DNA from 2 places in the Brevibacillus sp. MS2.2 genome. Region 2 is predicted to be linked to the other one. Evidence: riboswitches for the same ligand, from Rfam matches in the RefSeq annotation. Region 2 holds a riboswitch; the other holds the start of a gene.

Region 1 (7,540 bases), on a different contig from region 2:
AAAGCGCTGAATCGTCTTGTCTCCAGGCCCCGCTGTCAAGGAAAAGGCACCGGGATTCCTTCCCCAAAAAGCTGGCAAACTATCGCAGCATAGTGTCTGGACAAAAGAAGTGAATGCTTCCCCCTTGCCCATTACGAGATAATGCTTCATAGCAGAGCCTCCCCTTCCTTATTGAAGATCCTCAATGGACGAGATGTTCATGTACGAAGGAACCACGAGTCCGATTTTGGTTCCGTCGAGATTCGGACCCAAATCCTCGATTTGCCCACCAAATTTTTTCAAATAGCTCGTATCTGTAGACGGCAGCCAAGCCGCCACCATTCCATCTATATCCCCTATGGCCACTCCTGCCCACATCGGTCCTGTCTGCACCTGACTCAAGTCGACTTCATACCCCAGCTTCTTCTCCAGCACATGCTCTACGACATGCGTGCTGGCAATCTCAGAATCCCATGCTACATAAGCGAGAGTTAGTTTCTCTTTTTGGACAGGTTTAATACCCTCCACCCATTTCCCTACTTTGGCTTCGTTGTTTTTTACCCATTCCGCAGCAGCTACTTCCGGATCTTTTCCGTCCATCATTTGGACCATGACTGACTCCATATCGGCTGGCTCCCACCAGAACTTATCCAAGAATTGATAGGCAGCAGGCTGATCCTCTTTCAGCCCTTTGCGCACGATGGTATGGATTTGTTCCGCTCCGCCAAAGCCGTTCTTTGGGTCCGCCAAGTATTTCAAATCCATCTTTTTAAATATCCAATGCGGCGTCCAGCCCGTAATGATAATCGGTTCCTTCGCTTCGTATGCCTTGATCAAAGCTGCTGTCATCGCTGCGTCTGAGCCTTCAACAAGCTGCCATTTATCCAAGCCATACAGATTCATGACTTCCTCTGTCTTCACCATCGAGCCTGCTCCTGCGTCGATTCCGATGATTTTGTAGTCGAGCTTTTCTCCTAGCGCGTTGTCCGATGTCTCAGAAGGAATCGGACCGATCACCGTTGCTGTCGGTATTGCTGTGTTTGTGTTTTGGCTGGAGCAGCCTGCGAGCCAAGCTGTCGCTCCCATCATCACTACCAGTAAAGCTGGAACCATTTTGTTCATCATGTATTTCTCTCCTTTTTTCCCGCATGTTGAGTAAGCCGATCCAAGATGATAGCGATGATCACGATGGATAGCCCCGCCTCGAATCCTCTTCCTATATCCACTTGTGATACCGCGCGATATACGTCTGCGCCCAAACCTTTCGCCCCGATCATAGCCGCTATGACCACCATCGACAGGGCGAGCATGATGCACTGATTGACTCCCGCCAAGATTGTCGATTTCGCATAAGGCAGTTGTACTTTTACGAGCTTTTGCCAGCCAGTTGCACCAAAGGCGTCCGCTGCTTCCTCCATTTCCGCTGGGACCTGACGTATGCCTAAGTTCGTGAGACGCACGATTGGCGGCAAAGCAAAAATAACGGAGGCAATAACTCCCGGCACCTCGCCCAAGCCGAAGAAAAAGATCGCAGGAATCAAATAAACGAACGCTGGCATCGTCTGCATCAGATCCAGTACTGGCGTGACCAGTTTGCGAAACGTATCATGTCTCGCGCAAAGAATGCCCACCGGAATCCCGATGGCGATCGAAATCATGGTGGCAGTGAGGACGAGTCCCAATGTCTCGATCGTTTCATCCCAGTACCCCAAGTTGTGGATGAGAGAAAGTCCGATAACAGTAAAGACCATGGACGCTCTCCCTGCAAAAACCCACGCAGCGGCCCCTAGCAGCAAGATGAGAATCAGCGAGGGTATCTCTGCCAAAACCGTGGAACAGTAAGTCACCATCGTGGAAATGACGATAGACACTGGATCAAACAATACCCCTTTGTACTGGCCCAGCACCTCCACAAACCCTTCCATCCATTCGCCAATCGGCAGCTTAGGTACGGCGTCCATCACTCATCACCTCTGCTCTCTGGTGCTCTTGAACATTGACTTTGCCTACCAGCCCGCCTAGTACCGCTCCTTTTACGATGACACCCAACAAACGCTGCTGCTCGCCCACTACAGCAATCGGGACGTGAAGGTCTGCCATCATCGGGAACAAACTGTGCAGACGTGCGTCAGGTGAAACGGTAGGGAGGTCGGTTTTCATAATCGTCTCCAGCGAATCTCCCGTACCAATCGCAAGTGATACGTCATACGCCGTAATCAAGCCGAGCAGTGTGCGCTTTTTGTCCACGACGTACAAGCTGGAAACGCCGTTATCCATCATGAGTTGCAGCGCCACTCGCGCCCCTTTGTCAGGGGTGATTGCTTCTGCCCGTTTCATCACATTTTCAGCAATGAGCACCCTGGACAGGTCCGCATCCTCCACGAACTTCCGCACGAATTCATCCGCTGGGTCTGCCATGATTTCTTCCGGGCGGCCGATCTGAATGATCTGTCCGTCTTTCATAAAGGCAATCCGATCGCCCAGCCGCAACGCCTCGTGCAAGTCGTGTGTAATGAACAGGATCGTCTTTTTCATCGTCATCTGAAGCTCCAGCAGCTCATCCTGCATATCTTTTCGAATGAGCGGGTCTAGTGCACTGAACGCTTCGTCCATCAAGAGAATATCGGGATGATTAGCCAACGCCCGTGCCAATCCGACCCGCTGGCGCATCCCTCCACTCAATTGATTCGGGTACGCATTTTCCCACTCGGTTAATTCAACGAGCGCGAGTGCTTCCCGTGCTTTTTCTTGCCGGAGCCCTAGTGGTACTTGTTGAATCTCTAATCCAAACTCGACGTTTTCTCGTACCGTCCTCTGCGGAAACAGGGCGAAATTTTGAAAAACCATTCCGAGCTTCTTCCTCCGCACCTCGCGCAAATCTGTCGCCTTCATGTCCACGATCTCTTCCCCATCGATCTCGATGCTTCCGCTTGTTGGGTCAATCAGTCGATTGCACAGTCGGATTAAGGTTGATTTGCCGCTGCCGGACAGGCCCATGATGACGAAGATTTCACCTTCCTCGACTTCAAAGCTGACCTGATTTACCCCGATAGACTGGCCCGTTTGCTTGTAAATTTGTTCTTTCGTACGTCCTTCCGCCAGCAGCTTCAAGGCCAGCTCGGGCTGCTTGCCGAACACTTTTGTCAGTTGATGGACTTTCATTTTGGGCATGGTATCCCCATCCTTCGTTTTTTGTAAATGAAAAAAGCCCGCGAAGTTTCCACACTCCAGCAAAACCAAGGCACGCTTGATTTTTACTCGTGTTGAAAATCCGCAGGCTTACGTAATACCTGGCATCCATTTTCAGGACTCCCTGTACTCTGTCTTCCTGATTTCGATTGTCAGCGGTTTATGTCGTACCAACTGCCTCCCAGCGATCCACACCCTTTCCTTCACGTCTGTATCGCGTAAGCTGCTCATCGGTATTTCCATAAAAAATAGGCCGATCCATCCTTTTTCTCCAGAACAAAGGTCCCAAAGAAAAAGCCTGCATCGGCCTATCACACGCCCGCAAGGAATTCCCTTGTTGCGCATTAAATGCCTAGACTTTATCCATCCATGACCTTCCCTGCTTTGGCCGACGAGGTTAGCTGACGGGTAGGATGGCAGAGAAGACATTTTCTCATCCCTCCTGATCACTCAGGATTAACCCCAAAAGATTGGTTCCCCCGCTTCCGAGAATCTCGGAACTAGGCCGTATGTGTTTTGTAGCTTGATTGTGATTTGATTATACGCTCGCTTCCAGTTATTGTGAACGTTTGTTTAGCACAGTTTTAACCAGACTTTGTCTTTCTTTATGAGTCGGATTGGATTAGCTCTCGGTTGCTCATTGAATCAAGGTATTAGTGCGTTATTCTCGCTGTTGTGGTGGGAGGAAACAGGAGAAAACGCTCAGCTTCTTGGAACCCCTGCGCGGGAGCATAGGGTGCCCGGCTCCGTGAAAAAAAGCGAAACCGCGTCCAAAGTAGTCCATCAGGATGTGGCTCAGAGGTGGACGCTAAAGGCAGTTTCTCTTTTTTTCACTGCGCCTCGGTAGGTGTGTCCAAAGATCTTCGCTTATTTCTCCTGTTTCCTCTACGAGCTGTTGGGGTTCTACATGCTTTTTAAAAGACAGCTTGAATGCTGCTTTCAAAAGGTAGTAAAAAGCTGCTTGGGAAGAAGAACATTTCCAGTCCTAGCGCCTCTGGAGCCCTACCTAGCGGAGAAATGAATGGCGGGGGTTTTCAGCTTTTATCACATACAAAAACGTTGTAACGTTTTCAGTTTTGAAGCGCTCCCGACATTCATTTCGGAGCGGACAGTCTAACCCCTTGCGGGGCGTAGGCCGAAGCGTAGACTGGAAATGGGGCTTCTTCCCCTCCACTACAGCCACTTTTATCTCAACACCAAAAAGCCCCTGCCTCAATGAATCAGGCAGGAGCTTTGCTTTTCAAAGACACGATGCTTAAACGACGTCGTAGCCTTGGTCTTCGATTGCTTCTTTTACTGCATCGAGAGTCAAGTTACCCTCGTTGTAGGAAACCTCAACCTTTTTTTCAGCCAGGTTTACTTTGCCTTCTGCACCCAGTTCTTTCAATGTGTTCTCGATGCGCGCTACGCATTTGTTGCAAGACATACCTTCTACGTTCAATGTGATATTTGTCATGATCAATCTCTCCTTACATTTTATGTTATATAGGTAAGGCGGACAAAGCCGCTTGTTACTGTTGTTACAGCTTTACTCGTTGCAGTCTCAGTGCGTTGAGTACAACGGAGACCGAGCTGAAGGCCATTGCGGCACCGGCAAGCCACGGAGCGAGGAAGCCGATTGCGGCAATCGGGATGCCCAAAGTGTTGTAGGCCAATGCCCAGAACAGGTTTTGCTTGATGTTGCGGATGGTGAGTTTGCTCATCTCAATGGCGTCTGCGACACTGGTCAGTTCGCCGCGCATCAGGGTAATATCTGCTGCTTCCATAGCCACATCTGTACCTGTACCGATTGCCATCCCGACGTCAGCGGTAGCGAGTGCAGGCGCATCGTTGATACCATCGCCGACCATCGCGACTTTTTTGCCTTGTTCTTGCAGTTTTTTCACTTCTGCGGCTTTGCCTTCAGGCAGGACTTCTGCGATGACGTGATCGATTCCTGCTTCACGGGCAATGGCCTCGGCTGTTTGACGGTTGTCACCGGTCATCATGATCACAGTCAATCCCATTGCTTTCATGCGCTGAACAGCTTGCTTGGAGGTTGGTTTGATCGTATCCGCTACGGCAATCAAGCCAGCGAGCTTGCCTTCGACGACTGCGAGCATCGCCGTTTTACCGGAGCGCTCCAGTGCCAGCATGGTATCAGACACTGCTTGGTACGAAATTTGGTGTTTTTCCAGCAAACGGCGCGTACCGACGAGTACTTCTTTACCAGCGACGGTTGCCCGGATACCGAAACCAGGAATGGCTTCAAATGAACCTGTATCGGACAGGGTGATTCCTTTATCCGCAATACCGCGAACGATGGCTTGAGCCAACGGGTGCTCGGAATTTTTCTCAGCGGCACCTACCAAAGAGAGCAGCTCTTGCTCTTCGATATCAATGTTGATGACGTCTGTCAGTTCTGGCTCGCCTTTGGTTACAGTCCCTGTTTTATCGAGGACGATCGTATCCAGATGGTGAGCCGTCTCCAGATGCTCCCCGCCTTTGAACAGGATGCCCAACTCAGCTGCGCGTCCAGAGCCCGCCATGATCGAAGTCGGCGTTGCCAAACCGAGAGCGCATGGGCAAGCGATTACGAGTACAGCAATTGCTTTTTCCAAAGCCTCACCGAAGTTGCCAGGTATAACGAAGAAGTACCAAATCAAGAAGGTAAGAATAGCAATCCCTACTACGATTGGGACAAAAATCCCGGAGATGCTGTCAGCTACGCGCTGAATCGGTGCTTTTGTTCCTTGTGCTTCTTCCACTACTTTAATGATTTGCGCCAGAGCCGTTTCTTTTCCGACTTTGGTTGCTTGAACCTTCAAGAAGCCGTTTTTGTTCAAGGTGGCGCCGATGACGGTATCGCCTGCGGCTTTATCCACTGGAATACTTTCACCAGTCAGCATTGATTCATCAACTGCGGACTGTCCTTCCATGACGATGCCATCGACAGGTACTTTGTCGCCCGGCTTCACGTGAACGACGTCGCCCAGTCTCACTTCTTCTACAGGAATAGTCATTTCGACGCCATCCCGTACGACTACTGCTGTTTTTGCTTGCAAGCCCATCAGCTTGCGGATCGCTTCCGAAGAGCGTCCCTTTGCTTTCATCTCAAACAGTTTACCCAAGACGATCAACGTGATCAGTACCGCACTGGTCTCAAAGTACAGCTCCAGCATGTGGCCACCGTGAGCACCGATGGAGTTGATCGCGACCCACAGGCTGTAGAAATAAGCAGCCGAGGTACCGAGAGCAACCAGCACATCCATGTTGGCACTCTTGTTGCGAAGGGCTTTGAAAGCTCCGACGTAAAACTGTGCGCCGATGATGAATTGTACTGGTGTTGCCAATGCGAGCTGTACCCACGGATTCATCAAGATTTCAGGCAGCCAGATAAACGAGGTGAAGGAAAAGTGGCTCACCATCGACCAGAGCAGCGGGAGCGACAGAATCGCGGAAATCCAGAACTTGCGGGTCTGACGTTTGATTTCTTCCTGGCGACGATCTACTTTTTCTTCTTCTTTTCCTTCTTCCTTACGAGTCGCCTGATACCCTAACTTTTCTACCTTTTGAATAATGTCCGTCACACTTACCTGTGATGAATCGTACTCGACAGTGGCTGTTTCCATCGCCAGGTTCACGTTTGCCTTCAGAACCCCAGCGGTTTTGTTCAAGCCTTTTTCGATCCGTGTGGAGCAAGCCGCACATGTCATTCCCGAGATGTTTAGCTCCACCTTGTCAGTGACGACGCCATAGCCGAGCGATTCAATTTTGGAGCGGATGTCGTCGATATTCGTTTTCGTTGGGTCGAAGACGACTGTGGATTTTTCCAAAGCCAGATTGACGTTGGCGGTCTCCACTCCCTCCATTTTACCCAAGCCCTTTTCGATGCGCAGTGCACAAGCTGCGCAAGTCATCCCTGAGATTGCAACTGTTGCCTCTGCTGTTTTGGCACTCATTCTAATCCCTCCAAATACCCTTATGGGGTATATTTTATCGTATCGTTTCCCTTACGTTGTTTCCTGATCACACCTTTACTATACAATACCCCCTCAGGGTATATCAAGTACTTTTTTCAATTTTTTTCTAAATGGGCTTCAAGTGCTGAAAACACAGGGAAAAATGTCGGGCGTCCTCTATCCTTGGTGCCGGGCGAAGCAAATGTCACCCCCCAGCTTTACACCGTTACATGAAGGATGTGACTAACAGCTAATCACTTACGTATTCATTCAGAGTAAAATCATTCAGACACAATGGCTTTAAGGAGATTGAAATGATGGAAACGAAATCACGGAAAATCATTTTAGCTGGCACCATATGCTATACGATTTTCATTTTATTTTTTATGTTCTTTGCATTTAACAGGCTCGACGGTGTAACCAGTCTAGAA
Region 2 (7,540 bases):
AGAAGGGGATGGTGAAGGAGAAACTGCTTCCCATTCCCAATTCACTGTTTACCATCAAATCTCCGCCGTGAAGCCGGACGATGCTCTTGCAAATTGTTAAGCCTAAGCCTGTACCGCCACTGTTGCGATTGCGTGATTTTTCCGCCCGATAAAACTTGGTGAAAATCTTCGGCAAGTCTTCAGAGGCGATTCCTTCTCCCTTGTCGATCACAGTAAAAAGGACATGCCCTTCTCGTTGATCACAAGTAAGGTAAATGGAGCCATCCGGTTTATTGTAGTGAATGGCGTTGTTCAACAAGTTTTCCATGACACGACGCAGCTTGGTCTCATCCGCTTCGATGTGTAGTTCATTGGAAATACGCAGCTTCCAGTGAAAGGTGAGGCCTGCTTCTTTGATTCTTGGCAAATAGTCCTCAATGATTCCTCTCAAGAAGCTTTTGACATGAATGCGGTTAATGTTAAGTCGGACTTCGGAGCTTTGGGCGGTGAAGTCCTGCAACTCATCCAGCAGTTTTTCCAAGTCCGTCGTTTTTAGCTCGATTTTACTCATCTGTTTCTGTATTTTGGTCATATCCGTCACACGACCGGAGCCGATATATGACGCATATCCTTTAATCGTGGTGAGTGGTGTGCGGAAGTCGTGGGCGATCGAAGCAATCATTTCGGCCTGTCTTTCTTCCGCTAAGCGAAGCTCATCAACCATATCCCCAAAATATCGAAAGAGTTGTCCAAACTCATCATGCGAGCGATACGTAAATGTCACTAACCGTTTCCCTTCCTGGATTTCTTGGGTGACGCGCGATAATTCGTTCACGGGCCGTAGTATCCAGCGAACGAACAATGCGAGCAGAACCAATCCTACCAGACTAATGCTTCCATAAATAAACCAAAGCATCATGGAAACCCCTGTCGTAGCCATCATGTCGTAATCATCTGTGTAGAAATAAACAACGATCTCCCCTGTACGCGGTGGCTCCTGCTGAAAATGGTACTCAGCGACCACTTTGAGGTCACTTTGCTTGGCAGAATCGCCACGGTTTGATGCGGAGGGAGAAGGCATTTTCAAATTATAGGCGCGTGATGTTTTGCTGTAGATGGTGTTCCCATTGGCATCCTTCACGAGCATGCGGTACATCACGTCGTCTGGCAACTGCTTTTCAAGCTCCAAACGCTCGATGGGGTCCTTGAAATTACTGACGAGAAGCAATTGATTGAGCATGACCTTCTCAGCGGCTTCCTTCTCAGCCTGGTACTGATTATGCCGATCATTTTTGAGTTGAGCGACAATAATGTCTTGAAAAACAAATTTAAACAACAAGATGTTGAGTGTGATCAAGGCAATGAAGGAGAGAAAAATTTTATTGCGTAAGCTCATTTAAAGCTTCTCCCCGATAAATACGTAGCCTGTCCCCCATTGTGTTTTAATGAACTGACGCTCTGTTTCCAACTTTTCACGGAGGTTTTTGATATGGACGGTCACTGTATTGAGCGAGCCATAACCATATCCCCAGACACGGTCATAGATTTGCTCTCTTGTAAAGACGATGCCGGCATTTTCTGCGAGGAATGTGAGCAGTTGAAATTCTTTTGTCGAGAGCTCAATCTTTTGATTACATACATAAACGGAATACGTTTCTTTATGAATTTCTAGGTCCTTGAATTTCAAAACGGTAATCGGAGAAGAGGCCGTTTCCTTCTCAGGCTGCTCTTCCGTATGCTTGCGAATGCGCTCATAGCGGCGCAGGTGAGCACGAATGCGAGCGAGCAGCTCTTCTGTATCAAAGGGCTTCGTGATGTAATCGTCTGCACCGATTTCGAAGCCAACTACCTTATCTACCGCTTTTCCTTTTGCACTGAGAAACAGTATAGGCAAATCCCACTCACGGCGAATTTGAGAACAGAGCTCGTAGCCACTCATGTTGGGCATCATAATATCCAAAAGGATCAGGTTGGGTCGGTCTCCTTGGCTGAGCAGGGAGAGTGCATCTTCTCCGCTCTCTGCGGAGGAAACGGTGAAGCCCTCGTTCTCCAAAATGTCTTCTAGCAGTTCAATAATCTCCAGATTGTCATCGACAATTAAAATGTGATCTTTCACCGGAACAACCCCCAGTTACTTCTATTAATAAGGAATACCATTCAAAGAATGGGTCTTGTCTATCATAACATGCTTTGACCTGATCAGGGGAAGAAACCCCGTAAGTTATTAAGTTGTTCGAATATATGGGGGTACATCTTTAGACCAGGTACTAAATTTCGTCAGAAAAAGCCAGAGACGGAGTGTCCCTGGCTTTTATTATTTTGCCGAACGACTATTTTTGAGCTGGTTTTTCCGGCAACGATGCAGCTTGCACCGCTTTTTCCTTTTTCGGAGTTTCTGCTTTCGCTAGAACAGGAACGCTGAGACGCTTGGCGCCTACATACCGCTTGCTCCAGTAGTATGGATCGTTCAACTTGGTGTTGACGACTCCACGACCAGATTCCGAGTGCACGAATGTGCCGTCTCCAATGTAGATACCCACGTGAGAAATGCTGCGACCGTTCGTATTGAAGAACACGAGATCGCCTGGCTGCAAATCTTTTCTGGCTACCTCTGTACCTAATTCGTACTGGGAAGCAGAATTGTGAGGCAGGTCTACACCTAACGCATCAAATACGTAGCGCGTGAAACCGGAGCAGTCAAAGCCCTTTTTGGACGAGCCGGAAGATTTGTAAGGGGTACCGTACAAGTCGCTGACTACTTCACTGAGAGAATTCTCCTCAGCAGCCTGTGCAGCGCCTGCCCCCATAGCAAGCAATCCAGCCATAAATAAAGATAAAACCACCTTGCGCAAAAGAAACTGCTCCCTTCGTGAGCCTACGAGGTTAGCTGAAGGGTTCGGTCGAAAGGACGCCCTAGGCTGCTAGGAGTAGCAACCATTCACCCCAAAAACGTGGTTCCCCCGTTTCCGCCAAGCGGAATTCGGCTATTTTTCGATGTTTTTTTACACGCACTCTTACGAAGATTCTACGCGAGTCCTTTTTTTCCTTCTTTTTATCTGTTCGTTCACATATTCGTCACAAAAATACCGTCAAATGCTGTAACGTTTTCGTTCGACAGTGCAAGCCGCCGTTCGACGCGGGCTGGTTCTGCCTTGTGGGACAGCTCGTCCGATTAGGGCAGGAAATTGTCTCCGTCCAAGGACGGAGGGAAAAACCAACCGCACGCCCGTTATGGGAAGCCTATACCGAGGGCTACAATAAGGGCATAACGTTCCACAAGCACCACATGCAAAACGAATGGAGGTAAGCGAGTAATGAGCGAACGGTCTGGCAAAGTTCTACTCGGGCTGGTTCTGCTGCTAGTCGGTGGGTTGGTTCTACTAGATCTGGTGGGTATCGATATCGGAGACTTGCTCGGGTTCATCATTCCCGGTGTGATCATGATATACGGTGCCAAAAAGATTATGGGACAAACCGGTTCACGCTTTTGGGGAATCCTGGTCTTCCTATTCGGGTTCCTGATGTTGATTGGCAAGCTTGACCTACTATTTCACGCACTTCTGGCCATTGGGGTGATTTATCTGGGATATCGCTTACTGCGTCCCAGCCAAGAACCTAAACAAGCTCCACCTGCTTGGGAGCGTGAATGGGCCCAAAAAGTATTAAAGGAAGATACGCTAGACGCTTGGGAGAAAAACGTAACCAAACGGTCATAACCGTTTTGGTAACCGCAATAACACTGTGTCGCAAGAGTCTTTTGGATGAACAATATGATGTGATATGATGAGGAGGAAAAAATAATGAGTATCTTTAAACGTTTGCGTGACCTGACAGTAGCTTCGGTAAATGATGCATTGGATTCAATGGAAGATCCGGTAGTAATGCTGAATCAATATATGCGTGACATGGAAGTAGAAATCGGACAAGTTGAAGTAGCGGTTGCCCGTCAGGTTGCACTGGAAAAGAAATTCCGCCAGCAATTGGACGAAGCCAATGCTCTGATCGAAAAACGCGATCGTCAAGTCAAGCTCGCCTTGACTGAGGGAGAAGATGAGTTGGCTCGTCGAGCACTCGCTGACAAGAAGCAGTACGAAGGCCGTGCAGCGGAATATGAAGCTCTCTACCTGTCAGCATCCGAGGCAGCTACGCAAATGCGCGAGAAGCTGGCTGAGCTGAAGGAAGAGTTCTATAAAATGCGTGCGAAAAGGTTCACACTGATGGCACGTGCACAAGTAGCTCGTACACAAAAGCAAGTGAATCAAGCAGTTGTCGGTATCGGCAATCAGTCCGCAGGCCGTGGCTTCGCCCGCATGGAAGAGAAAGTCATGCGCATGGAAGCAGAAGCGCAAATGAGTGGACAATGGCGCCAAACGAACCGCGCTTGGGAGAACGCTTTGTCTGACCTGGAAAAGGATGATCTCGATGCAGAACTTGCCAGCATCAAAGCATCCATCAATGAAGTGAAAACACCGGTAGCTAAACCAGTACAATCCTAATTCGACAGGAACTGGGGGACTGGGTGTAGAATAGATTGTGTCAATTCGGCAGCCTGTGTATATCAGGCTGCTTTTCCCCTAGGAGGTACGATTCTTGCAGGACTTCTTGGTCTTTTTGCGACGGTTTATCGCTGAGCCTGGACGCGTCGGTAGTATAATCCCTAGCTCTCGTTTTTTATGTGAGCAAATGTTGAAAAGCGTCGATTGGGCTTCAACCGATGTGATCCTGGAGCTGGGACCTGGTACAGGGGCATTTACCCAAACGATCTATCAGCGCTTGCGTCCCGGCACACAGTACGTGCTTGTGGAACGAGATTCCCATTTTCGCTCTATGCTTCAATCACGTTTTCCCGATCTTCCTGTCAGGGAGGAAGCGACTAAACTTAGGTCTTACTTGGAGGAGCAGAACCTTGCAGGTGCAGATGTCATTATCTCAGGTCTGCCATTCGCCAATTTTCCACAAGAGCTGCGGGCAGCAATTCTGGACGAAGTTCAATCTGTACTGAAGCCAGGGGGCCTATTTATTACATTCCAATATTCGCTACAACTCCAAGCTGAGTTGCAGGATCGTTTTCCCCGGGTCAAGATCGACTTTACCCTGTTGAACATTCCGCCTGCATTCATCTATACCTGTCGTAATGGTCAAAGTGAAAACGATCAGCATGGGGCGTGAGAGAGGAGACTTTTGTGAAACTGTCCCGTTTGCACAAAATGTTGGCTGGTATCCTGATTATTTTTACGGGAATCGGCCTTTTGTTAGATAGTTTGGGTATCATTTCGTTCGGTCTGTTTGATTTGTGGCCGATGGTGCTTATTTATTTCGGCCTTCGTTTGTGGGGGCAGAAAACTAGGATTGGCGGAGGGATTCTAATCTCCCTGGGGACCATCATCGCGATGGATATGTGGTTTGGTGTCGGGATCGATGATTTGTTCCAGATTGCAGTGCCAATCGTGTTTATTTATTTCGGGTTTCAGTTGATTCGGGGCAAGAGCAGCAGACAAGATCAACGTGCGAATCAACCTTTAGGCGATAGGGAGACCCCGTCTGCTGCGGAGACGATTATGACAAGTGATGCGAGTGTTCAGAGTGACGTAAAGGTTTCAACAGAGGAACGCCCTTGGCTAGACAGTTGGAATAAATGGAAGCATGTTAGTGGCAAAATTCCTCATCACGATGGAATGTCTTCATCACCTGACGACACGTTGCCAAAAGATTCCCGCAGTTCTCTGATTGGAGATTATCACCTGACCTCGGGGCGTTTTGAACTGAATCACTTACATGTCTGGCATGGAATCGGGGATGTCGTGATTGATCTTTCCCGGGCAGTGTTGATACGGGATGAGGCGATTCTTGTCGTAGAGGGCTGGGTAGGCGATGTGACGATTTATGTGCCTGTCGATCTTCCTGTATCGGTAACGGCAGGGTTGAGTATTGGTGACCTGGAGGTGCTAAGCCACCGTCAGGGAGGTATCAATCGCAGTGTTAAGATTCGTTCAGATCAGTATGATGAAGCATTGCAAAAAGTAAACTTGCATATCTCGCTGCTTGTCGGCGATATAAAAGTCAAGTACATCTAGGAGGTACTGGCGGATGCGTCGACAGCGATTGGCAAGTATTCAGTGGCAATACGTGCGCTATGGCATGTTACTGGCCGTCAGTGCAGTTACTGCCGCGTTTATTTGTTTCTTTTGGCTATACTTTTTATGGAAAGATCATCCGGGGATTCATCGGTGGTACAACGAAGTAATCAGCGACCGCAACTTCGTGTGGTGGCTTGAAGAATATATAGGCATTAATCTGCCTGCCGATCCAGAGGGCTTGATTCAGCTTGCTGCTTTTGTTGTCTCTTTGCCTGCAGGTGTCTTAGTAGCATTGATCATTTCCTATATCATCGGGAATTTGTTGAAAAAGAGACTCAGTGTACTGTGGGAAGCTGCCATGAAACTTGGGCGCGGGATGCTGTCGTATCGGGTTCCCGAATTGGGAGTCGATGAAGTTGGCGAATTAGGATGGCAGATCAATCGCTTGGCTTCGCAATGGGAAGAGCAAGTGGCATCCTTGCAGCGGCTGTCGAACCACAATGCGGCTCTCGCAGAACAATTGAAGCATGCAGCGGTAACAGAGGAGCGACAGAGATTGGCGAGAGAACTGCATGATGCAGTCAGCCAGCAGTTGTTCGCCATCGCTATGACGACGGCGGCGATGAAGCGGCTTGTAGAAAAGAATCCTCAACGTGCAGCACAACAGATTGAATTGGTCGAAGAGATGGCAGCAGCTGCACAAGCGGAGATGAGGGCATTGCTCTTGCATCTTCGTCCGGCTACGTTGCAAAACAAGTCATTGAAGGAAGCCGTTCTGGAACTTTTAGATGAGCTGACGCGTAAAAATACCATGCAGCTAACTTGGGAGATCGAAGACGTCGAAGGTTTGCCGAGTGGAATTGAGGATCATTTATTCCGCATTTTGCAGGAATCCTTGTCCAATACATTGCGGCATGCCAGAGCTACCCAGATTACAGTGAAGCTGTTTACGCTGCAAGAGCAGGTTCGCCTGCGAGTAACGGATGACGGTGTTGGTTTTGATCCGGATGGGGAGAAAATGACGTCCTACGGTTTACGCAGTATGCAAGAGCGCGTAGCAGAGGTCGGAGGCTCCATGGAGATTTACTCGGCAATTGGGAAGGGGACGCAAATTGAGGTGCGTATTCCTCTAATGTCACAGACGGAACGGGAAGGGTGAAGGCTCGGTGATTCGGGTACTACTGGTAGATGATCACGAAATGGTTCGGATGGGTCTGGCTGCTTATTTGTCTACAGAGGACGATATTGAAGTCGTAGCAGAGGCAGGCAGTGGAGAAGAAGGCGTGCGGATGACGCAAGAGCTGCGCCCGGATGTCGTTCTGATGGATTTGGTCATGGAAGGCATCGGTGGTGTGGAAGCGACTCGGCGTATTCGTGAAAGCTGTCCTTCCAGTAAGGTTATTGTTTTGACTAGCTTTATTGATGATGAAAAGGTATATCCGGTCATTGAAGCGGGGGCATTCAGCTACTTGCTGAAGACTTCA

What was found. A riboswitch is a leader RNA that binds a small molecule or an ion and turns the genes downstream of it on or off. The one in region 2 is predicted to bind cyclic di-AMP.
Region 1: it holds a riboswitch for cyclic di-AMP, as region 2 does, so the genes downstream of both, HP568_RS12365 (quaternary amine ABC transporter ATP-binding protein) here and HP568_RS24270 (C40 family peptidase) in region 2, are expected to answer to the same signal.

Annotation. Positions count from the first base shown of each region.
Region 1 covers NZ_JABSUZ010000011.1:20,376-27,915, reverse strand. Annotated here, with positions in the region: gene HP568_RS12380 (hypothetical protein) at 1-150, opposite strand, end outside; gene HP568_RS12375 (glycine betaine ABC transporter substrate-binding protein) at 169-1,104, opposite strand; gene HP568_RS12370 (ABC transporter permease) at 1,101-1,940, opposite strand; gene HP568_RS12365 (quaternary amine ABC transporter ATP-binding protein) at 1,924-3,150, opposite strand; cyclic di-AMP (ydaO/yuaA leader) riboswitch at 3,539-3,685, opposite strand; gene HP568_RS12355 (copper ion binding protein) at 4,424-4,624, opposite strand; gene HP568_RS12350 (heavy metal translocating P-type ATPase) at 4,689-7,109, opposite strand; gene HP568_RS29750 (VanZ family protein) at 7,427-7,540, shown strand, end outside.
Region 2 covers NZ_JABSUZ010000035.1:47,346-54,885, reverse strand. Annotated here, with positions in the region: gene HP568_RS24280 (sensor histidine kinase) at 1-1,375, opposite strand, end outside; gene HP568_RS24275 (response regulator transcription factor) at 1,376-2,095, opposite strand; gene HP568_RS24270 (C40 family peptidase) at 2,310-2,831, opposite strand; cyclic di-AMP (ydaO/yuaA leader) riboswitch at 2,836-2,975, opposite strand; gene HP568_RS24265 (LiaF transmembrane domain-containing protein) at 3,294-3,695, shown strand; gene HP568_RS24260 (PspA/IM30 family protein) at 3,780-4,475, shown strand; gene HP568_RS24255 (class I SAM-dependent methyltransferase) at 4,570-5,148, shown strand; gene liaF (cell wall-active antibiotics response protein LiaF) at 5,163-6,053, shown strand; gene HP568_RS24245 (HAMP domain-containing sensor histidine kinase) at 6,067-7,215, shown strand; gene HP568_RS24240 (response regulator) at 7,223-7,540, shown strand, end outside.